One region of the Paraburkholderia sp. Cpub6 genome, then DNA from elsewhere that is predicted to be linked to it. Evidence: riboswitches for the same ligand, from Rfam matches in the RefSeq annotation. Region 1 holds a riboswitch; the other holds the start of a gene.
What was found. A riboswitch is a leader RNA that binds a small molecule or an ion and turns the genes downstream of it on or off. The one in region 1 is predicted to bind thiamine pyrophosphate.

Region 1 (6,216 bases):
TTGAGCTTCATCAGCACGAGGTCGCGCAGCAGTTCTTCAGGGAGATCGGTGTGCTCGCGTAGCGAGAAGGCGACGTTTTCGAACACCGACATGTCGGTGAACAGCGCGCCGAACTGGAACAGCATGCCCATCTTGCGGCGCAGCGCGTAAAGGCCTTCGCGCGTCTGCTCGCCGATGTCCTCGCCATGGAACAGCACCTGGCCGCGCTGGGCGCGCACGAGGCCGCCGATCAGCCGCAGCACCGTGGTCTTGCCGCAACCCGAGCCGCCCATGACCGCGACGACCTGACCGCGACGAAAGCGCAGATTCAGATTCGACAGGACGAGCCGGTCGCCGTAACCGAAGTCGACGTCGCGCAGCTCAAGTAAGGTCTCGGGATAGGAAGGCACCAAACTGACGATCCTTTTACAGGGAAGGCCGAATTATAGGGCCATCGTGCAAAAGCTGCCGTGAGGTGCCCCGTTCCTTGACTATGCCTGACGATTATTGCGTAAACGTGTGTTGCAGTGCAGAAACGGCGGCGGCCGGGTCGGCCGCTTCCGTCACCGCGCGCACCACGGCCGCGCAGCCGACACCGGTCGCGAGCACGGCCGGCAGCACCTGCAGATCGATCCCGCCGATCGCGACGAGCGGCACCACGCCGTCGAGCAGCCGCACATAGCGTGCGAGGCGGCGCAAGCCCTGCGGCGCGGTCGGCATGACCTTGGTCGTGGTCGGGAACACGGCGCCCAATGCAATGTAGCTCGGCCGGAAATGCAGCGCCTTCAGCATCTCGTAGAAGCCATGAGTGGACAGGCCCAGGCGGATGCCCGCGTCAGCCAGCGCGGACAGATCCGCGGTATGCACGTCTTCCTGGCCGAGGTGCACGCCGTATGCGCCCGCCTCGAGCGCCGCCAGCCAGTGATCGTTGATGAACACCTGCGCGTCGTGCGCGCGGCCGGCCGCCACGCAGCGCGCGATTTCGCGCTTCAGCTCGTCGGCGGGTTCGGCCGACTTGCGGCGCAACTGCACCGTCTTCACGCCGAAGCCGACCACCCGTTCGACCCAGTCCGCGGTCGGCAGCACCGGATACAGGCCGAGCCTTGCCGGGCAGCGCGGGAACGCCTTGGCGGGTGCCGCCGGCAGGTCGGTAAGGCGCGGAAAGCGAGCGAGGTCGGCCGGGAAACCATCGTCGGCGCGGGTCTCGTCGCCATCGCGCCACGCGAGCGCGAGCACCAGCGCGTCGTGCGGATCGAAACCGCAGTCGAGGAACGCGGCAAGCGCGGGAATCCAGTCTTCCGCCAGATGGCCTTCGAGCCCATACTTCTCGCCGCCCAGATGCAGCGTCGCGTGGTTTTCCGCGGCGACGATCACGCCCGCACCCCGCGTCAGCCAGCGCGCGATTTGCTCGCCGTGCTGCTGTGCGTCGGCGGTTACGATCAGGTCGCCACCGTTCGGTTCGTCGGGTGCGATCAGGCAGATGCGCCACGGCGCGTGCGTCGGCGGCCAGTCGCCGAGACGTGCGCGGATGCGCTCGGCGGCTTCGATGAGTTCGTCGGCCGTCGGCCAGAACAGATCGCGGTCCTTCAGCGTCAACGACTGAGTCATGCGGCACCTCCATCCTGATGCCAGAACGGCATGCCGACCACCGGCGTGCTCGCGTGCGCGCTCTCGCGCTCGGCCATCGGGCCCGCGAGATACGCTTGCCGACCCGCCTCGACGCCCAGCGCGAACGCGCGCGCCATCGCGTCGGGGTGCGTCGCCTGCGACACGGCCGTGTTCAGCAGCACGCCGTCGAAGCCCCACTCCATCACCTGGGCCGCATGCGACGGCACGCCGAGCCCGGCGTCGACGATCAGCGGCACGTCCGGCAGCCGCTCGCGCAACACGCGCAGCCCGTATGGATTGATCACGCCCTTGCCGGTGCCGATCGGCGCGCCCCACGGCATCAGCGCCTCGCAGCCGGCGTCGAGCAGACGGCGGCCGATCACCAGATCTTCGGTGCAGTACGGCAGCACCTTGAAGCCATCCTTGACGAGCCGCGCGGCGGCTTCGATCAGGCCGACCGGGTCGGGCTGCAGTGTGTAGTCGTCGCCGATCAGTTCGAGCTTGATCCACTCGGTCTCGAAGATTTCGCGCGCCATGTGCGCGGTCGTCACCGCTTCACCGACGCTCAGGCAACCCGCCGTGTTCGGCAAGAGCGGCACGCCATGGCGCTTGAGCAGATCGAAGAAGCCGGCTTCGGCGTGGCCCTCGTTCATCTGACGGCGCAGCGCGACCGTCACCATGCCGGGGCGCGCGGCGTCGATCGAATCGGACAGCGATTGCAGCGACGGATAGCGCGATGTGCCGAGCAGCACGCGGCTTGCAAAAGTTTGACCGTATAGCGTCAGCGCGTCGGCGGTCTCGTGAGAAGTCATTTGCATCATCCTGGTTTGCCCTCGCGGCTAGAACCGACCGCGTTGCGGCAATGGGTTTTCGGCGACGGTTGTTGCGTTCGGTAAGCGACAGGCTGGCGCGGTCGCGCTCAGCCGCCCGCGACCGGCTGCACGACGTCGAGCCGGTCGCCCGTTTGCAACGCGCGCGCCGCATGCTGCGCACGCGCGACGAAATCGCCGTTGAGCGCGACCGCGAACGGCGGACGCGCGCCAAAGGCGGCGAGCGCATCGGCGACAGTCGCGCCCTCGGGCAGCGACAACGGCTTCTGATTGATATGAATGTCCATGGTGTTCGAATACGGTTCAATCGATGGCGCAAGCGGCATCGCGCGCGGCACGTTGGCCGCTACGCTCGGGCCGGCTCGCGCGCGAAATGCTGCTGGAACAGCTCGCTCCAGCGTGAGTCGCGCCGCCAGCCGGCGAATGCGTCGGCATCACCGACGCGGCCGTCGAGCAGCGCGCTCGCGAAGCGCACGGCTTCGTCGGCGACTTCGGGCGCGATCATGTAGCCGTGCCGGTACAGGCCATTCACGCGCAGCGTGCGCGCGCCGTCCCACAGCAGCGCGGGACGATGATCGGGCAAGGTCGGCCGGCACTGCGAATTCAGCTCGAGAATGCGCGCCTCGCCGAAGCCCGGGTGCACCGAAAACGCCGCGCTCAGCAACTCGAGCGCCGAACGCACGCTGACGGGCGACATGTCCTCGCCCTCCACCTCGGTCGCGCCGATCACGTAGAGGCCGTTCTGCTTCGGCGCGATATACAGCGGGTAACGCGGATGCAGTAGCCGCACCGGGCGCGTCAGCTGCAGGTGAGGCGCATGCACGCGCGCAACTTCGCCGCGGATGCCGCGCAGCGTCGGCAGCACCGGCTTCGCGCCGAGCCCGCGGCAATCGATGGTGACGCCGGCCTCGGGCAGCGACGCGTCGTCGATCGGCGTGTTCCAGTGCGTGTCGACGCCGCGCTCGGCAAGCCCGGCCGCAAGCGCGGACAGCACCTGGCGGTTGTCGAGCTGGCCTTCTCGCGGCAGCAGCCAGCCTTGACTGAAGCGGCCGGCCAACGCGGGTTCGGCGGCGCCGAGCTGCGCGCCCGCCAACGCGACGAAGCCGCCGTCGAGCAACTCGGCCGGCGCGTTCGCACGCACGCGCCGCTCGAATAGCGGCGCCTCGGTGCGATCCGCGTGATGCCAGACGACGAGCGTGCCGTTGCGCTGGAAAAACACCGGCTCCGGCAGTTCGGCAAGCACGCGCGGCCAGCTTTCGAGCGAACTCGCGCCAAGCCGCGTGATCAGCAGCTCGGCGCTCGCCGCCTCTGCCAGCGGTGCGAGCATCGCGGCGGCGACCCACGCGGCAGCCTGCGAACCGGTGGCATCGCCGCGCTCGTAGAGCGCCACGCGATGCCCGTCGCCAGCGAGGCGCCACGCGACCAGGCGGCCGCACAGGCCGCCGCCGAGCACGGCGAAATCGGGTCGGGCGGGACGGTTCATCGCGCGCGCTCCGTTCGACTGCGGTGGGCAAAACCAGAACGGCACGGCTCGCCCGAGGCGGCGTGACGAAGGGAAAAATGCATGTCTGAAGAATAGGCGGTCATCGAGTCCTTTCCGTACGGCCAAAAACGCACGTACCCAGGACGAAACCGGCGGGTGAAGCCGGCCGGTCGCGACGTGCACATGTGAGCTGCGCTCGCCGCCCGGCGGGGAATGGAAGACGGTTGCTTCCGGAAACTTCCCGCGCCGGTATTACCCGGATCGGGTGCAAAGGGTCTCTCTCAGCCTCGCCGCCCCGGCATGAAAGTCATGCCGCCTGTGGGCGAAGCACCCCTGTTTCGTCGCAGCTCATTAGACCATAAAAGGCGCGGCGCCCGCAAACCAGCGCTCCGCGGTCGCCACCCCAATTTTGATCTGGCACCGTCTATCGAGATGCCGGTGCGAAGCGGCCCGGCGCTCTGGCACAATGCCGTGACCGGTGCCGCAAAAACGCGGCGCGCGCGGCGCTCGTGGCCGCATGCGTGGCGGCGGCACCCCAGCGGATGCCGGCCCCGAAAATTAATTTTCGCTTAAGGGCGTCACGCCAGAATCGGGCGCCAGTCCGGACTCGCGTTCATCGAGCGTGATGGCGCGATGCCCGGTCAGGTATCGCAGACCCGCGGCAGCCACGCCCTCGCAAAGGGGCCTGCAGTTCGCGGGATCGCCCGACATGGGTCAACCAGATTGGCCCCGTACGCCGGAATGGCACTTCGGGTCAGCACTTCATCAGGACGCTCATGACACCACATACTTCCGCCAGCCCCGCGCTGCCGCCCGACGAAAAGGTCTCCGCGTGGACCCTGATCAAGCCCTACTGGGTTTCCGAGGAACGAGGCATCGCGTGGGGGCTGCTCGTCACGATCATCGTGATGAACCTGCTCGTCGTCTGGATCAACGTGCGCCTGAATAGCTGGAGCAGGGACTTCTACAACGCGCTGCAGGCGAAGAACGTCCACGACTTCCCGCACCTGCTGATGGTCTTTACCGGACTCGCGTTCGGTTTCATCATCCTCGCGGTGTATGGACGCTATCTGCGCCAGATGCTCGGCTTCCGCTGGCGCCAGTGGCTGACCACCCGCTACCTGAACGAGTGGCTCAACGACAGCGCGTTCTACCGCATCGAGCGCGACCGCCTCGCCGACAACCCCGACCAGCGGATCAGCGACGACCTGCAGTCGTTCGCGACCACCACGCTGTCGCTAACGCTCGATCTGCTGTCGACCGTCGTCACGCTCGTGTCGTTCATCACGATCCTGTGGTCGCTCGCGGGCGCGTTGAGCATCTCGCTCGGCGGCATGCCGCTGCAGATCCCCGGCTACATGGTGTGGGCCGCCGCGCTGTATGCGGTGGTCGGCTCGCTCATCACGCAGAAGGTCGGCCATCCGCTCGTGTCGATCAACTATCAGGCGCAGAAAGTCGAGGCCGACTTCCGTTTCGGCTTGATCCGGCTGCGTGAGAACGCCGAGCAGATCGCGTTCTACAACGGCATGGAAACCGAGAAGACGAACGCGCGCACGCTGTTCGGCCGCATCCGCGACAACTGGTGGCAGGTGATGAAGTACACGAAGCGCCTGACCTTCGTGCTGAGCTTCTACGGCCAGATCGCGATCATTTTCCCGATCGTCGTCGCCTCGCCGCGCTACTTCGCGGGCGCGTTCACGTTCGGCGTGCTGATGCAGATTTCGAGCGCGTTCGGCACCGTCAGCGATTCGTTCTCGTGGTTCATCAACAGTTATACGAGCCTCGTCGAATGGCGCGCGACCGTGAACCGGTTGCGCGAATTCAAGCGCGTCGTGCATTCGCCGCGTCTGAAGGAATCGGTGTCGCCGGCCACGGAACATGGCGGCATCAATCTGCATTTCGTCGACAGCAACACGCTTACCACCGACAGCCTCCAGCTCGCGCTGCCCAATGGCAACCCACTGTCGCGCATCCGCGATATCGCGATCCGGCCGGGCTCGCGCTGGCTCGTGCGCGGTCCGTCGGGCGCCGGCAAGAGCACGCTGATGCGCGCGCTCGCGGGCCTGTGGCCGTTCGGCGACGGCTCGATCGACGCACCGGTCAACGCGCGCATGATGTTCATCCCGCAGGTCAGCTACATGCCGATCGGCACGCTGAAGGCGGCGCTCGCGTATCCGTCGGCGGCGGACACCTATGACGACGACGAATGCCGCGACGCGCTCATCACCTGCCATCTGTCGGAATACGCGGACCGTCTGCAGGAAACGGCGCACTGGACTCGCGTGCTGTCGCCGGGTGAGCAGCAGCGCTTCGCCG
Region 2 (6,216 bases), on a different contig from region 1:
AGTCGTCCGCGCATTTGAAGCCGACGTACTTCGCCGTCGTGTCCGCGCCGACGCGCCGCAGAAAATCGCCGAATGGCGTGCCGCCCCAGCGGCCGATCGCGCTCCAGCCTTCGACGCAGATATGTCGCGTGATCTGCTCCGCGTGAGGCAGCGCGTACAGCTCGGGCAGCGTCCACACGCGCTGGCCGGTCACGAGGCCGCTCAGCTTCAATTGATAATCTGAGCCGTCGACGTGCGGCACGTCGTCGATGCCGTAGTACGCGTTGAATGGAAACGGCCGCGTGATCTGCGCTTCGGTGTAGGTCGGCGCGAGCTGCTTCGGATCGAACAGCGCGGCCTGCGCGCGATCGTTCAGCCGCGACACGGCTGTCAGGAAACGGTTCACGGAAGCGTCGTCGGTCAGCGAGCAGCCGGTCAGCATCGACAGGCCGCCGAGCGTCAGGAGCTGCTTGCCGAACAGGCGTCGCGACGGCATCGCCAGTTCGCGCTTCGCATCGAGCAGGATCGACGCGCGGTCGAGCTTGTGGCTCACACGATGTGTGGATGGGTCCGCTGGTTTCTCTATCGGCTTGTTCATGATTCGGTATCCGTTTGGAATTCGCGTTGCGATTTCATGAGCGTGAGCATGCGCGTGGGCAGCCGCTCAACGTCCGCGCAACATCGCGAGCAACGAGCGCGGCACGAGCGCGACCATCGCCAGATGCACGGCGAGAAACGCGGCCAGCAGCGACATCGCGCTGAAGTGCACGATGCGCGCGTTGTCGTAGCCGCCCATCAGTTCGCGCAGCAGCGGAAACTGCACCGACTTCCAGATCGCGAGCCCCGATAGCACGAGCACGATCAGATCGGCGATCGCGAACAGGTAGGCGAATTTCTGCACCGCGTTGTAGACGCGCAGATCGCCATGCGACAGCTTCCCGCGCAATGCGGCGACGAAATCGCGCAGTACCGCGCGCGGCGTCAGCGGCAGGAACTTGCGCACGAAACGCCCGCTCGCGAGATTCAGCGCGATATACATGAGGCCGTTGAACACCAGCAGCCACATCGCCGCGAAGTGCCATTGCAGCGCGCCGCCGAGCCAGCCGCCCAGCGTGATCGCGGTCGGGAAGCTGAACGCCGGGAAGATCGGCGACGCGTCGTAGATGCGCCAGCCCGACAGCATCATCACGATCGCCGCGAGCGCATTCAGCCAATGCGTGATGCGCAGCCACAGCGGATGAATGACGCCGCGCTTCGGCGCGGTGGGCGCGGCGGGTGCACTGGGGCGCAAGGCGTGGGGTGTGGACATGGGGCTCTCCTCGAGCAGCGGTAGTGAATGCGGCGCGCGCGATGTCGATCAACGGCACGCGGGAAGATCGGTCGCTTGCAGCACGTCGCCGCTCGCGTCGCTTTCGACGAACGCGACCACGCCGAAGCGGTCGGCGGCGTTGGCGCTCGGATCGGCTTGCGCATCGACGCTCCCTGCGTGTACATCGATGTCCTGATGAATCCGCGCGTGACCGGAGACGAGCGGCACAGGCCCGAACCAGGCGCGCACGACGCGCTCGTGATGCAGCGTCGCGCCGCGGTTTTCGCCCGCGCCGACCTGCGTCGTCAGCGCGTTCTCATAGATCGCGAGATAGGCGCTCAACGCACCCGTGGCGGCGGCTGCCGTCGTGCTGAACTGCGCATCGACATCGAACGCGCCGGGCGCACGCGGGCTCAGCGCAAGTGCGACGCTCGCCTGGGCGGGTTCGGCGACGAGCTCGTCGATGCGGCGCTCGAAACTGTCGCGTTGCGACCAGTCGCGCAGCTCGCGGCCCGCGACGAACACTTCCGGCGTATAGAGCGTGTGCGCGCCCGCGAGACGCGTCAGCGTTTGCTGACGTTCAGTGAAGCGATGCTGGGAAAAGCGGTCGGTCCAGCCGAGGCTGTTCCAGTAGTCGACGTGCAGCGCGAGCGGCACGATGCCGTGCGCGGCACCGTTGCTTTTCCATTGACTGAGCCAGCGGTCGGCGGGCGGGCAGCTATCGCAGCCCTCGCTGCTGTACAGCTCGACGAGCGCGACGCGGTGCGCGGGGCTGTGCGTGGCGCATAGGGGCCCGGCCGCGTCGGCCGCACTGATGCCAGAACCGCTCAGCAGAAAAAGCGCGAGGCCGACGGCGGGCGTCGAAAAAGTCGTAAAGCGCTGAAGTATCGAGCGATTGTGCGCGGTCGACATGACGTGCTCCGATCGTAATCTGCACGTTTGTCGAGCCGCGCGGCCGGTTATGACAAGCCTCTTTTAATTTTTTTTCCGGCATGGGATGAGCCAGTCAAAGCTCGCCCGCGACTCAGTCGTAACTGACCACCACCGTCACGCGCGTGTCCGTATCGGTGCGCTTCGCGTTCAGCGACAGCACGCCGCCCGCGCGACCGACCGCGTAGTGGCCGTCGCGGGCCGTCGCGACGCGCCCGGTGCCATCGACGAAACGCGCCGCCACCAGATCGCGCGACTGCGTGCCGCCGTTCACTTCGAGCGCGACATCGGCCCCGCTGACGACGCCCGGCGGCGCGCTGAACGTCACCGTGCGCGAAAAGCGCTGACCCGCCACGCTCGCGCTACCGACGGCGACGCCAGGGGGCGCCGTATCCTCGCTGATCTGCATCGGCGGTGCAACGATCATCCCCACGAACCGGATCACGCCGCCCGTCACCGTCGATGCCGCCGGCGCCGCCAGCGGCGCGGCAAGCAATGCCACCCCCGCAACTGTGCGACCGAACGTTCGCCACCGTCTGCTTTCCGCTTTCATGTGCACCTCTTTGTCAATCGGCGCGAGTCGCCTCGCGCCATTCACGCGCCATCCCGCGAATCGCTTCGCCGGAGTGCGGCCTTCGCTGCACTTTGTTTAACGGCAATCCTCTGACTGGCTTGAACGCAATGCGGACCACACCGCTTTCTTCTTGCACCGCACAAAAAACGGTCAATCGACGGGCGCGACGTCGCAAACGGAGCCGCGTGAGACAGCGTGCTAACATCAAACTTTCGTCTCGCTGCTGCCGCGCGGCCTCACGCTTTGTCGCCCGGCACCTCTCGATCGCTGTTCCCCAACACCTGGTCGTTTTGCCCGTGACTTCTCTGCGTCGTCCGACTTTCCGTGCTCTCGCCCGCTTGCGCCCATGCCGCGCAGGCGAGTGCGCGGACGTCGCGTCGCACGGTCCCGGCGAGACGTCCCGAACGGTCCCGCTTCACGCCGCCCGGCGCCCTCGCTGACGCAGCCCGCCAATACCCAGGGCCGCGTCGCCGGGCACCGGGCTCTCCCATTCGTCCACTCATCCGCCGACCGCCCCATGGGTCGTTGCACGCGGCCATCCATGACCGCCTTATCCGGAGTCCTGATGATGAAGAAGATCAAAACCTGCTACCTGACCGAACTCGACGTGACCCGCCTCGAGAAATACGCGGCCACCGACGCCAAGTTGCAGCACATGCTCGACGATGTGCTCGAACGCGCGGTGATCGTCGACTCGCACGAGATCCCCGCCGACGTCGTCACGATGAACTCGCAAGCGACGCTGATCGACACGGCGAGCGGCGAACAGATGACGTGGACCGTCGTCTATCCGCCCAACGCCGATTTCGCGCAAGGGCGCCTGAACGTGTTCTCGCCGGCTGGCCTCGCGCTGCTCGGCGCGCGCCGCGGCGAGAGCATCCGCTTCACGCCACCCAGCGGCGATCAGAAAGTGCTCAAGCTCGACAAAATCCTGTATCAGCCTGAAGCCGCCGACGATTTTTCACTGTAAGGCGGCCGTTCCCTCGCTGTAAGTTGCCCTGTCTGATGCGGTCTCGATTCAAGCATAGGAGATGTCCGGGGTTTCATCCGGACCGGTTTTTTGAATCATTCAGACAGGTTGCCAAACCGCGGGCGGGCGGTGTATCGTGTGCGCTGCTAACGCGGGGGTCCTGCGTAGCGCGGAGCTGGAGGTCCGTGTTGCGTGGGTGAGAAATACCCTTTGAACCTGATCTGGATAATGCCAGCGCAGGGAAGCGTACGGATTTCGCTCCAGCCCCAAGGGCCTCACCTCTCCGCGATTTCCGACTACTTCCATCTCGGTCTCCTGCTTAGCCGCCCCACTTTGTACGGAGACTTACATGAACGCCAACCCGAAGTTTATTTCCGCCGAAGCCCACGTGGACGAGGCCGCCGTCGCGCCGTTGCCGAATTCGCGCAAGGTCTACGTGACCGGCTCGCGCCCCGACATCCGCGTGCCGATGCGCGAAATCTCGCAGGCCGACACGCCCGACAGCTTCGGCGGCGAAAAGAATCCGCCGATCTACGTGTACGACACGTCGGGCGCCTACTCCGACCCGGACGCCAGGATCGACATCCGCGCGGGTCTGCCCGCGCTGCGCCAGGCGTGGATCGAGGAGCGCGGCGACACCGGGCCGCTGACCGGTCTGTCGAGCAGTTTCAGCCGCGAGCGCGCCGCCGATCCGGCCACCGCGCAGCTGCGTTTTCCGGGACTGCATCGCACGCCGCGCCGCGCAATTGCCGGCAGGAACGTGACGCAGATGCACTACGCGAAGCAAGGCCTCATCACGCCGGAAATGGAATACATCGCGATTCGCGAAAACCAGCGCCGTGCCGAGTACCTCGAGACCCTGAAGACGAGCGGCCCGAACGGCGCGAAGCTCGCCGCGATGATGGGCCGTCAGCACCCCGGCCAGGCATTCGGCGCGAGCGCGTTCGGTCCGAACGGCCTCACCGAAATCACCGCGGAATTCGTGCGCGAGGAAATCGCGCGCGGCCGCGCGATCATCCCGAACAACATCAATCACCCGGAAAGCGAGCCGATGATCATCGGCCGCAACTTCCTCGTGAAGGTCAATGCGAACATCGGCAACTCGGCGGTGACATCGTCGATCGGCGAGGAAGTCGACAAGATGACGTGGGCGATCCGCTGGGGCGGCGACACGGTGATGGATCTGTCGACCGGCAAGCACATTCATGAAACACGCGAATGGATCATCCGCAACAGCCCGGTGCCGATCGGCACGGTGCCGATCTATCAGGCGCTCGAAAAGGTCAACGGCAAGGCTGAAGACCTCACCTGGGAAATCTTCCGCGACACGCTGATCGAGCAGGCCGAGCAAGGCGTCGACTACTTCACGATCCACGCGGGCGTGCGTCTGCAATATGTGCCGCTCACGGCGAACCGGATGACCGGCATCGTGTCGCGCGGCGGCTCGATCATGGCGAAGTGGTGTCTCGCGCATCACAAGGAAAGCTTCCTGTACGAGCATTTCGAAGATATCTGCGAAATCATGAAGGCCTACGACGTGGCCTTCTCGCTCGGCGACGGCCTGCGTCCCGGCTCGATCTACGACGCGAACGACGAAGCGCAACTGGGCGAGCTGAAGACGCTCGGCGAACTCACGCAGATCGCGTGGAAGCACGACGTGCAGGTGATGATCGAAGGTCCGGGCCATGTGCCGATGCAGCTGATCAAGGAGAACATGGACCTGCAGCTCGACTGGTGCGACGAAGCGCCGTTCTACACGCTCGGGCCGCTGACCACCGACATCGCGCCGGGCTACGACCACATCACGTCGGGCATTGGCGCCGCGATGATCGGCTGGTTCGGCACCGCGATGCTGTGCTACGTGACGCCGAAGGAACACCTCGGTCTGCCGAACAAGGACGACGTGAAGACCGGCATCATCACGTACAAGCTCGCCGCGCATGCCGCCGATCTCGCGAAGGGTCATCCGGGTGCGCAGGTGCGCGACAACGCGCTGTCGAAGGCGCGCTTCGAATTCCGCTGGGAAGACCAGTTCAATCTCGGTCTCGACCCGGACAAGGCGCGCGAATTCCACGACGAAACGCTGCCGAAGGATTCGGCCAAGGTCGCGCATTTCTGCTCGATGTGCGGCCCGCACTTCTGCTCGATGAAGATCACCCAGGACGTACGCGAGTTCGCCGCGCAACAAGGGGTCACCGACGACGAAGCGCTGAAGAAAGGCATGGAAGTAAAGTCGATCGAGTTCATGAAGCAAGGCGCGGAGATTTATCAGCGGCAATGAGCGGGTTGCGCGATTCGCGCGAACCAGCACTGCAGTATCGAAGCCCGCCGGCATGGCGGGCTTTTCTATTCCACCGCATCGAGCAGGCACGTTGCGTGCTGAGAGAAGGAAACATCTGTTTCCAACAACGAGCGGAGTCAGCATCATGAAATCGATCCGTCATCTCGGTACTC

Region 2: linked by a shared signal. The riboswitch ahead of thiC (phosphomethylpyrimidine synthase ThiC) and the one ahead of HDG33_RS26255 (FAD-dependent oxidoreductase) in region 1 are both predicted to bind thiamine pyrophosphate.

Annotation. Positions count from the first base shown of each region.
Region 1 is NZ_JACHDM010000019.1:58,939-65,154, reverse strand. It holds gene HDG33_RS26275 (ABC transporter ATP-binding protein) at 1-392, opposite strand, end outside; gene thiE (thiamine phosphate synthase) at 484-1,587, opposite strand; gene HDG33_RS26265 (thiazole synthase) at 1,584-2,399, opposite strand; gene thiS (sulfur carrier protein ThiS) at 2,507-2,704, opposite strand; gene HDG33_RS26255 (FAD-dependent oxidoreductase) at 2,764-3,900, opposite strand; TPP riboswitch at 4,122-4,245, opposite strand; gene HDG33_RS26250 (ABC transporter ATP-binding protein/permease) at 4,677-6,216, shown strand, end outside.
Region 2 is NZ_JACHDM010000001.1:482,925-489,140, reverse strand. It holds gene HDG33_RS02140 (molybdopterin-dependent oxidoreductase) at 1-577, opposite strand, end outside; gene HDG33_RS02135 (cytochrome b/b6 domain-containing protein) at 644-1,288, opposite strand; gene HDG33_RS02130 (thioredoxin family protein) at 1,337-2,200, opposite strand; gene HDG33_RS02125 (hypothetical protein) at 2,313-2,771, opposite strand; gene HDG33_RS02120 (GreA/GreB family elongation factor) at 3,361-3,762, shown strand; TPP riboswitch at 3,906-4,023, shown strand; gene thiC (phosphomethylpyrimidine synthase ThiC) at 4,112-6,043, shown strand; gene HDG33_RS02110 (glycine zipper 2TM domain-containing protein) at 6,189-6,216, shown strand, end outside.